DNA from 3 places in the Luteibacter mycovicinus genome. Region 2 is predicted to be linked to each of the others. Evidence: predicted binding sites of a transcription regulator. Region 2 holds the regulator's gene; each other region holds the start of a gene.
The links. Region 2 encodes FliA, which starts transcription of late flagellar genes. Its sites were predicted from a motif close to TAAAGTTTNNCNNNCNNNGGCCGATAA; they were not measured.

Region 1 (3,559 bases), 2.4 Mb from region 2:
CTACGCGAAGGAAGGCCGCGCCGTGTCCGTGGCGTTGCTAGGCAACGCGGCCGACGTGTTGCCGGAGCTCGTGCGCCGGGGCGTCCGTCCCGATGCCGTCACCGACCAGACCAGCGCCCACGACCCCGTCAACGGCTACCTGCCGTCCGGCTGGACCGTCGAGGAATGGTTCGAGCGCCGCAAGGCCGATCCGACTGGCACCGCCCATGCCGCCAAGGCCTCCATGCGCCGTCATGTCGAGGCCATGCTCGCCTTCCATCGGCAGGGTGTGCCGACCTTCGACTACGGCAACAATATCCGTCAGATGGCCAAGGACGAGGGGCTGAGCGAGGCGTTCGCGTTCCCCGGCTTCGTGCCCGCCTTCGTGCGACCGCTGTTCTGTCGCGGCGTCGGGCCGTTCCGCTGGGTCGCGCTGTCAGGCGATCCGGAAGACATCTACAAGACCGACGCCAAGGTGAAGGAGCTGATTCCCGACGATCCGCATCTGCACCGCTGGCTGGACATGGCGCGCGAGCGGATCAGCTTCCAGGGCCTGCCGGCGCGTATCTGCTGGGTGGGTCTGGGGCAGCGGCACCGGCTGGCGCTCGCCTTCAACGAGATGGTGCGCAACGGCGAACTGAAGGCGCCCATCGTGATCGGCCGCGACCATCTCGATTCCGGCTCGGTCGCCAGCCCGAACCGGGAAACCGAAGCCATGCGCGACGGCAGCGACGCGGTCAGCGACTGGCCGTTGCTCAACGCGATGCTCAACGTGGCCGGCGGAGCGACCTGGGTCAGCCTGCACCACGGCGGCGGTGTCGGCATGGGTTACAGCCAGCACAGCGGCGTGGTGATCGTGGCCGACGGCAGCGAGGCGGCGGACAAGCGGCTGGCCCGCGTGCTGTGGAACGACCCCGGCACCGGCGTGATGCGGCACGCCGATGCGGGCTACGAGGATGCCGTGGCCTGCGCAAGGGAGCAGGGCCTGAACCTGCCCATGATCTGACCCATGTAGGAGCGCGCCTGCGCGCGACCCGGATATCGCGCTCCGCGACCGGGATATGGCCCTGCGCGCGACCCGGCTATCGCGCGCAAGGCGCGCTCCTACAGGAGGTTGGGGGTTCTCAGCGGCCGTTGGCCCAGCCGGCCACGTACCGCTCCGGATAAATGCGCTGCAGGGCCAGCACCTTCGGCCGATCGTTGATCGCGATGTACATCGCGTCCGGATTCAGACGCATGTAGTCCTGGTGCTCGTCCTCCGCGAGGTAGAAACCCTTAAACGGCGTTACCTCCGTCACGATCTTCGACGAAAACGCGTGCGCCGCGGTCAGCTGGGCGATATATGCCTCCGCCACCTTCTTCTGCTCCGGCGTCGCATAGAAAATCGCCGACCGGTACTGCGTGCCGGAGTCGGGCCCCTGCCGGTTCAGCAGCGTCGGATCCTGCGCCACCGAGAAGAACACCTGCAGCAACTGCCCGTACGACACCTGTGCCGGATCGTAAACGACCTTTACCGATTCGGCGTGTCCGGTATCGCCGTCGCTGACATCGTCGTAATTGGCATGGGCGGCGTCACCACCCGAGTAGCCGGTGCGGACGCTTTTCACGCCGCGGACGTGCTGGAACACGCCCTCAACGCCCCAGAAGCACCCGCCGGCGAACACGGCGGTGGCGTCGCCAGCGGCCGGTGCGGCATCGACGGTGGGGGCGGGCAGGCGGACACCCTCGTCGCGCGCCGAAGCGGCCGAGCACGCGGTGAGGGCGAGGAGCAGAGCGGGGATCAGGGAAAGGCGCGGCATGAGTTTCTCCCGGTCGACATGACCTGATACACCAGACCGGTGTACCCGGGAAAACCTCACACGGCGTGAAGGCCACCTTCACAACTCTGTACCTACAGAATCGGGATGCAGGGCCGATAAGCCATCGACACGCGCAACACGCTAGAGTCGTGCGCGTATTCGGCCAGCGTGGCTAAAGGAGCGAGGGGAAACGTGGCGTACGATTTAGTGGAGCGACGTGTCTTCGTGTCCGACCTGGAGGTCGGCATGTATGTCAGTCGCCTGGACTGTGACTGGTCCGACACGCCCTTTCCGTTGCAGGGCCTGCCCATCGAGTCCCGTGAGGACATCGAGTCGCTCAGTCGTTTCTGCAAATACGTCTTCGTGGACATGCACCGTCAGGTCGTCCCCGACAGCCGGTTCACCCCGCAGCGCATCGCGCCGAAGGCCGTTGCCACCCCCGCACCGCGTGCTGCGGCGAGCCTGCGTCTGGTCAGTCGACACGCGTATACCGACACGGCCTCGTTCGACGATGAGATGCCGCGCGCCAGAGAGGCGTTCGACACCGTCGCCGAGTTCGCCACGCGCATGGTCGACGACTTGCGGCATGGTCGGCCGGTCGAGCCGCAGGCTGTCGAGAACGCGGTGCGCCCCATGGTCGAGAGTGTGCTGCGCAGCGGTGACGCGTTCTTCTGGATCGAAAGCCTGCGGCGGCGCGATGGCTATACCTATCAGCACGCGATCGGCTGCAGCACGCTCGCCGCGGCGTTCGGGCGGCACATGGGCTTCGAAAGCGACGCCATCGTCAGTCTCGCCGCCGGCGGCCTGCTGATGGATGTCGGCAAGTCGCAGCTGCCTGAGGAACTGCTTAGTCGCGACGGACCGCTGAACGACGATGAATGGGGCCTCGCACGTCAGCACGTCAATGAAGGCGTCGCCATCCTCGATCACTCCGGTGTCGTCGACAACGAAGTGCGCGACATGGTGCTCACCCACCACGAACGTTACGACGGTACCGGCTATCCCTCGGGACTGGCCGGCACCGCCATTCCGCTCGCCGGGCGTATGGCCGCGATCATCGACACCTACCACGCGATGTCGACGCCGCGTCCGTACCGTTCGGCCGTGTCACAGCACGTCGCCTTACGCGAGCTGTACGCCGGCCGCGACCGCGAATTCCAGGGCGAGCTGGTCGAACAGTTCCAGGCCTGCCTGGGCGTCTACCCCACGGGCACGCTGGTCGAACTCAACACCGGTGAGGTGGCCATCGTGATGGTGCAGAACCAGTCGCGCCGCCTGCAGCCGCGCGTCGCGATTCTCTCCCGGCCCGACAAGAGCGCGCTCGACGATTTCCTGATCGTCGATCTCATGCGCCAGGTGGATCTGGTGCGCCGTGAGATTCTCCGCACCTTGCCAGCCGGTTCGCACGGTATCGATCCGCGCGAGTACTTCGTCGCATGAGCGAGCGGGCTTACATCCTGCCGGCGGTCCAGTCGATTCTCGACCGGTCGTCGCCGGATGCCGGTCCGTGCGCCGTTCTGATCGTGCGTCTGCAAGGTATGCGCGAGGCGCAACTGCGTTTCGGTTATGACTTCGGTAGCGACATCATGCTCGCCTCGCGCGAACGCATCGTCGATGCCTTGCGCCATGTCGACACCGTCTTCGTGGCGGGAGACGACACGTTCGTGGTGGTTCTTCCGATGGTGCGTAACCGCACGCACGCGTTGCTTGCGGCGACCCGCATCGTCGGCGCGTTCGATGGCCCGCTGATGCAGGGTGAGCGTCCCTGGCACGGTCGCGCC
Region 2 (3,559 bases):
TCCTCTCGCGCAACATCCGTACCAGCGGCCGCAACGCCGACACCGCCGGTAGCGCCGTCACCGCTCTGGTCGGAACGACGGGCGTCGGCAAGACCACCACCATCGCCAAGCTTGCGGCGCGTGCGGTGCTCCGCCACGGCGCCTCGAACGTCGCGCTGATCAGTGCCGACCAGTACCGCATCGGTGCGGGCGCCCAGCTGGAACATTACGGCCGCCTGCTCGGCGTGCGCGTTTACAACGCCCACGATGCACAGAGCCTCCGCAACGTGCTGCTCCAGCTGCGTGGCAAGCACACCGTACTGATCGACACCGCCGGCCTGGCCGGTAACGATCCGAAGCTGCAGCAGCAGTTCGACACCCTGCGCGCGATGACCGAGGTGCGTGTCTGCCTCGTGCTTGCCGCGAACGCGCAGGCGCAGGCCATCGACAACGCGATCCGTGCCTACGCGCCGCTGGCGCCGCAGACCGCGATCCTGACCAAGCTCGACGAGGCCCCGCTGATCGGCGGTGCCCTGTCGGCCGTCATCCGCCACGGACTGCCGCTGGACTACAGCACGGATGGCCAGCGCGTGCCGGAAGACATCGCCTCCGCGGATGCGCGCAAACTCGTCTGCCTGGCCGCTCAACTCGTCAAGCAGCGCACCGACGAACCGGACGACGCGATTCTCGCCGACCGTTTCGGCTTCTCCACCGCGCCAGCCATCGCCTGACACCGGGAACTGAAGTAACGTGACCACGGCATCCGCATCCGCACACCCCTTCACGGCAGTGAATTCCTTCATGAACACACACGTCGATTCCACCCAGGCTGCTGGGCTCAACTGGCTCGCCGACCGTCGTCCCACGCGCAGCATCGCGGTGGCGGGCGGCAAGGGCGGCGTGGGCAAGACCACGGTGGCGGTCAACCTCGGCATGGCGCTCGCGATGGGCGGCCGTGACGTGGTCCTGCTGGACGCGGATCTGGCCATGGCGAACATCGATGTGCTGCTGGGCCTGCAGCCCACGCGCCATCTGGGCCACATGCTCGAAGGCGAGTGCCGCATCGAGGACCTGATCCTCCACGCCAACCACGGCCTGAAGGTGATCCCGGCGACCTCGGGCGCGCGCCGCATGGCGCAGCTGCCGAATATCGAGCACGCCGCCGTGATCCGCGCCTTCGACGAATACCCGGTCGCCCCCGAATATCTGATCGTCGACACCGCCGCCGGCATCTCCGACAGCGTGTCGATGTTCGCGGCAGCCTCCGACGAAGTGGTGGTCGTGGTCTGCGACGAGCCGGCCTCGCTGACCGACGCCTACGCGCTGATCAAGGTGATGAGCCGCGAGTTCGACGTGAACCGCTTCCGCATCGTCGCCAACATGGTCCGCCATGCGCAGGAAGGCCGTCAGCTGTTCGAGAAGCTGGCCCGCGTGACCAACCGCTTCCTGGACGTGTCCCTGGATTTCATGGGCATGGTTCCGCACGACGAGTACCTGCGTCAGGCCATCCGCCGTCAGGCGGCCGTGGTCGACGCCTGGCCGAGCAGCCGCTCGGCGGTGGGATTCAAGAATCTGGCCCGGTCGGTCGATACATGGGGTGAACCCGAACCCCGGGTGCAGGGTCGCATCGGCTTTTTCGCCGAACGGAACCACATGGGGGGAGGGCTGCCGCTGTGAGTGTCGCTAGCGAATACCTTGAAATCACTAGAGTTCCAGCGGATCAACTGGTTAAAACGCATGCACCCCTGGTGCGCCGGATCGCCTATCACCTGATGGGCCGCCTGCCGCCAAGCGTGGACGCGAATGACCTCATGCAGGCCGGAATGATCGGACTGCTCGAGGCCGCAAGAAATTACTCGCCGACTCGCGCGGCCAGCTTCGAGACCTATGCGGGCATCCGCATTCGTGGCGCCATGCTGGACGAACTGCGCAAGACGGACTGGACCCCGCGCTCCGTCCACCGGAAGTTGCGCGAGGTGGCTGAAGTAACGAGGCAGATCGAGAACGAAACGGGTGGCGACGCCGAAGACGCGGAAGTGATGAAGCGGCTGGGTATCGACGCCATGGAGTACAACCAGATTCTGGCCGACGCGGCGAGCGCGCGGTTGCTGAGCCTCACGGCGCCGGAAGGCGACGAAGGCGCGGCGATCGACGTCGCGGACCCCGACGCCTCGGGCCCGGAGGGCAACTTCGAGAAGAACGGCCTGCGCGACGCGCTGGCGCAATCGATCGACGGCCTGCCGGAACGCGAGAAGCTGGTGATGTCGCTGTACTACGATGAAGAGCTCAACCTGAAAGAAATCGGTGTGGTACTGGGTGTGAGCGAGTCGCGCGTGTGCCAGATCCATGGCCAGGCCCTGATTCGCCTGCGTGCACGCATGACGGGTTGGAAAGACAAGCAGTGACGGCATCGCGGTGCCGTCGCCGGTAAAGAAAAAGCACGTGGCGGAGAGCAGTTTTGGACAAGAACATGAAGATCCTCGTGGTGGACGACTTTTCCACCATGCGGCGCATCGTCAGGAATCTCCTGGTCGAGTTGGGTTTCACCAACACGCTCATCCAGGAAGCCGAAGACGGTAACGCGGCCCTCGCGTTGCTGCGCTCGCAGCCGATCGACCTCGTCGTCACCGACTGGAACATGCCCAACATGACGGGCATCGACCTGCTTCGCGCCATCCGCGCCGATGCCGGTCTGAAGTCCTTGCCGGTGCTGATGGTGACCGCGGAGAACAACCGCGACCAGATCATCGCCGCCGCGCAGAGCGGTGTTAACGGCTACGTCGTCAAGCCTTTCACGGCGGTCACGCTGAAGGAAAAGCTCGACAAGATCTTCGAACGACTCGCCGCGGCTGCGGGCTAAGGGAATAACGATGAATACGATGCTCTCCCCCGGCCAAGAGGTCGTCCCCGAACTGCGCGAGCTGCTCGAGGCCGACGACGGCGCCGCGTTCGAAAAGGCACTCGACAACCTGATCCGCAGCCGCGAGCAGCACCTGTTCCTGGCGCTGGGCCACCTTGCGCGCGACCTGCACGAATCCGTGCGCCGCCTCGCTTCGGACATTTCGACCGACGGCGTGCCCGGCAACATGAGCGATGCGCGCAAGCATCTGCGTGACGTGCTCGAGATGAGCTCGACCGCGGCGCACCGCACGCTGGACTTCAGCGAAAAGCTGCGTCCGCAGGCCCAGGCGCTGGCGAAGCAGGCCGACGAAGTGCTGGTGCTCGATCATGCCGACCCGGCATTTGGCGCTAACGCGACGGCGCTTGCCGTGCGCGTGGGCGATTTCGCGCAGAGCTGCGACATCGGCCTGGGCGAAATGGTCGAAGCCCAGTCGTGGCAGGATCTTTCCGGTCAGCGCGTGGCGCAGGTCGAGGCGTTCATGGCCAAGGTCGAGTCGTCGCTGGTCGAGCTGGTCCGTCTGACCGGGTCGCTCGCGGGCGGCAATGCGCCGGCCGCGGACAAGGTCAGCCAGGACGAAGTGGATCGCCTCCTCAGCGAATTCGGATTCTGAGCCCGCTATGAGCGTGGAGCTGGACAACGAGCTGCTCAACGTCTTCCTGATCGAAGCGCGCGAACTGC
Region 3 (3,559 bases), 1.6 Mb from region 2:
CTTCATCGTCCAGCAGGATGACGTGGCGCAGATCGGGCAACGCAGCCGCACGCAGACCGCCCGGTGGGGCGGAGGCCATCTCGGGCGCGAGACCGGTAAGGATCTCCAGGTAATGCGAACTCTTGAAGACACGGGGCAGGATCAGCGCGCGACAACCGACCTTGTTCAACGAATAAGCCAGTTCGTGAGAACGATAGGCCGGGTTGATGTTGACCAGGATCAGTCCGGCTTTGGGCGCCGCGAACTGGGCCACCACCCACTCCGCGCGATTGGGCGCCCAGATGCCGACGCGATCGCCCGGATCCAGACCGAGGGCGAGCAGCCCGGCCGCCACGCGGGCGACTTCGGCCTGGAACTCCGCATACGTCCAGCGCACACCCTGCTGACGCACGACCAGCGCGGGCCGGTCGGGCCAGCGCCCGGCGATACGGTCGAGCAGTGCGCCGACCGTCTCCCCGAGGAGGGGCGTGGCGCTTGCGCCGTGGACGTAGCTGGGAGCGTGGTGCATGCGGGGTCTCGTGCCGGTGCGATGACACCAGCATAAAACACCCTCAGGCGAACTCCACCCAGGCATCGCTGCCGGTCGCGGCCGGCGCGGTCGCCTTGCCGACCTGACCGAAACGGGCATCATGCGCGGCGCGTTCGGCGGGCGAGGCTTTCAGCGCCGGCCGCTCGACCGCGTCCACGGTGAAGAACGCCACCTGATCGCGCAGCGACTGGGCCTGGTCCTGCATCGACTTGGCGGCGGCCGCGGCCTCCTCGACCAGTGCCGCGTTTTCCTGGGTGACCTGATCGATCTGTGCGATCGCGGTATTGACCTGATCCACGCCGGCCGACTGCTCGGCACTCGCGGCGGCGATCTCCGCGACGATATCGGTGACCTTCTTGACGCTGGCGACGATGCTCGTCAGGGCGGTCGACGACTGCTCGACCAGTGAGGCACCCGCTTCGACACGCTCGCCGCTTTCGACGATCAGGCGTTTGATCTCCCTGGACGCGGACGCGCTGGACTGAGCCAGGCGGCGCACCTCGGCGGCGACTACCGCGAAGCCACGCCCCTGCTCGCCGGCACGTGCCGCTTCCACCGCCGCATTCAATGCCAGCAGATTGGTCTGGAAAGCGATCTCGTCGATCAGGCCGACGATGTCGGCAATGCGACGACTGGAATCACCGATCTGGATCATCGCGTCCATCGCCTGGGCGACGACGTCGCCGCCCTTCTCCGCTTCGCGACGCGCATGCCGGGAGAGGCGATCCGCGGCGACGGCGTTCTCCGCGTTCTGTTTCACCGTCGCGGTCATCTCTTCCATCGACGCGGCGGTTTCTTCGAGGCTGGACGCCTGTTCCTGCGTGCGCTGCGACAGGTCGTCGTTGCCCCGGGCAATCTCGCCCGAGGTGGTCGACACGACATGTGCGCCTTCCTGTACCTCGGTCACGATGGACGACAGCGTGGCGCGCATGCGCTCGAGCGCGCCGAGCAGGCTGGCGGGCGCGAACGTGGTGCCATCGGTGCGCAGATCGCCCCCGGCGATACGCCCGGCGATCTCCACCGCGTCACGCGGCTCGCCGCCCACCGTGGTACGGATGCTGCTCATGGACAGCCAGACGATGAACATCGCGAGCACCGCGATGATGCCCGACTTCATCAGGTCGCGTTTCAGCTGCGCGGCGAAGGCGGCGTCGATATCATCGAAGTAGGCACCGGAAATCAGATGCAGATCCCACGGCTTGTACCACGACGAGTAGCTGATCTTGTCGCGCAGCTCCTTCGTCTTGGGCATGATCTGCGTGTAACGCGTGACGCCGTGGCCGGCGGCGATATCCGCCTTGAGCATGGCCTCGTAATGGTGGAAGCCCTTGCCATCCGCATCGTCGCGGATGTTCTGGCCGACCTCGTCGTGGCGCAGAGGATGCATACGCATGGCCAGCGTCGAATCGAAAGCGAACACGTAGCCCTTGCCGTCGTCCCAGCGCATCGACTCGACCGCCTCAAGGGCGGCGACACGGGCTTCCACGTCGCTCATCTCACCCCTGGCGGCTCGCGCGTGGTAGCCGTCGACGATGGCGATCGCCGCGTCCACGTGCTGGGTCAGCGTGTCCTGCAGGTCGCGCATCTGCACCGCGCGGCTTTCGATGCCCGACATCACGGTCTGCGCCAAGAGGCCGAGCACCACGACCGTCATCACCATCCACACGCGCGTATTCAGCCGCGTGCGGCCAAACCAGTTTTTTATCGACGACATGCCCCTCACCCCCGTGATTCCCCGTATAGGCGTTATCGGCAAGCCGGGCGTCAAACTTTATTGCAGAGATGTGAAGGGACAATGCGGCAGCGCATCATCCGGTAAAGAGCAGGCGCGTCCCTCACGCGACTCACCTACGGCGTGGAAAAGCGATGCCTCCCCGAGGAAACCACCACCTCGCCCCGCCCCGGCAACCGCACCACCGCCTCCGCCCCCACCGGCACAAGCACCTCGGCCACCACTTTCCCACCCTCTTTGCTCCAGGCCACCGAGGCCTCGCCATAAGGCGTCATCACCGATGCCGATGCGTGGTCCAGCCATGCTGTCAGCGCAGGACGCACCTCGAACCGGCGCCATCCCGCCTCCAGCGGACGCAGGCCCGCGACATCGCCAAAGAGCCAGTCGTCCACGGTGCCCAGGAAGTAATGGCCCCTGGAGCGCGATGCGAGCTTCCAGTGCTCCCACAAGCTGGTCGCCCCGTGGTCGCGCCAGAACCCCCAGCTCGGAAACGTCGTCTGCGTCGCGATACGCCAGGCGTCGTCGGCGTGACCGGTCGCGGTGAGCACCGGCAGAATCACCTTCGTCGCGAGCGCACCCGTGTCGAGGTGATCGCCCCGCGTTTTCGCATCCGCCGCCACGCCGGCGGCGACCCGCTCGCGCAACGCGTCTGGCACGAGACCGAACGACAGCGCCAGCAGGTTGTGCGCCTGGCGGTAGCCGCTGTCCCCTTCCCCGCGGTATCGGGCGGCGTCGCGGTCGAGGAAGCGCGCATTGAACGCGTCGCGCACGATCTCAGCCTTCGCGTCGAAACCATCCGCGCGCTTCGTGTCGCCGAGGAGGCGATACATGCTCGCCACCGTACGCTCCATGCCATAAAGGTACGCCGTGGCGGCGACATGCTTGTCCTCGGGGGCATTCTCGCCACCCGGGTCGGTCTCGGGACTGACCCAGTCACCCAGTTCGGTGTCCGCGATGCCTCCCGGTGACCGGGCGTCCTCCATCGCGACATAGCGCGAGATGCCATCGAGGTGTTCCTCCATGGGTCGGCGGTCTCCCGTCTGCATCCACAGCGACCAGGGAATGAACACGTACGCCGAGTGCCAGGTGGGCGCGCGCACCTTGCCCCAGCCGGGGTTAGGTGCGATCAGCAACGGGACGCCATCGGGCCCGCGCGTGTCGGCGATATCGCGGACCCATTTCGCGAGCAGGCGTCCCGTGTCGAGGTTCCGCAGGAACATGTCCGCACCGACCATGCCGTCACCGGTCCAGCCATTCTTCTCGTACATCGGCGTATCGGTCGGAATGCCGTAGAGATT

Region 1: a site for FliA is predicted at 1,872-1,898, ahead of FA85_RS15660 (HD-GYP domain-containing protein). Genes of this name have one in related genera too.
Region 3: a site for FliA is predicted at 2,276-2,302, ahead of FA85_RS11860 (methyl-accepting chemotaxis protein). Genes of this name have one in related genera too.

Annotation. Positions count from the first base shown of each region.
Region 1 covers NZ_JQNL01000001.1:3,550,059-3,553,617, forward strand. The annotation lists gene hutU (urocanate hydratase) at 1-985, shown strand, start outside; gene msrA (peptide-methionine (S)-S-oxide reductase MsrA) at 1,104-1,778, opposite strand; gene FA85_RS15660 (HD-GYP domain-containing protein) at 1,971-3,218, shown strand; gene FA85_RS15665 (putative bifunctional diguanylate cyclase/phosphodiesterase) at 3,215-3,559, shown strand, end outside.
Region 2 covers NZ_JQNL01000001.1:1,118,861-1,122,419, reverse strand. The annotation lists gene flhF (flagellar biosynthesis GTPase FlhF) at 1-710, shown strand, start outside; gene FA85_RS05065 (MinD/ParA family ATP-binding protein) at 781-1,656, shown strand; gene FA85_RS05060 (RNA polymerase sigma factor FliA) at 1,653-2,384, shown strand; gene cheY (chemotaxis response regulator CheY) at 2,438-2,839, shown strand; gene FA85_RS05050 (protein phosphatase CheZ) at 2,850-3,491, shown strand; gene FA85_RS05045 (chemotaxis protein CheA) at 3,499-3,559, shown strand, end outside.
Region 3 covers NZ_JQNL01000001.1:2,704,578-2,708,136, reverse strand. The annotation lists gene FA85_RS11865 (AMP-binding protein) at 1-508, opposite strand, end outside; gene FA85_RS11860 (methyl-accepting chemotaxis protein) at 552-2,243, opposite strand; gene FA85_RS11855 (alpha-L-rhamnosidase) at 2,378-3,559, opposite strand, start outside.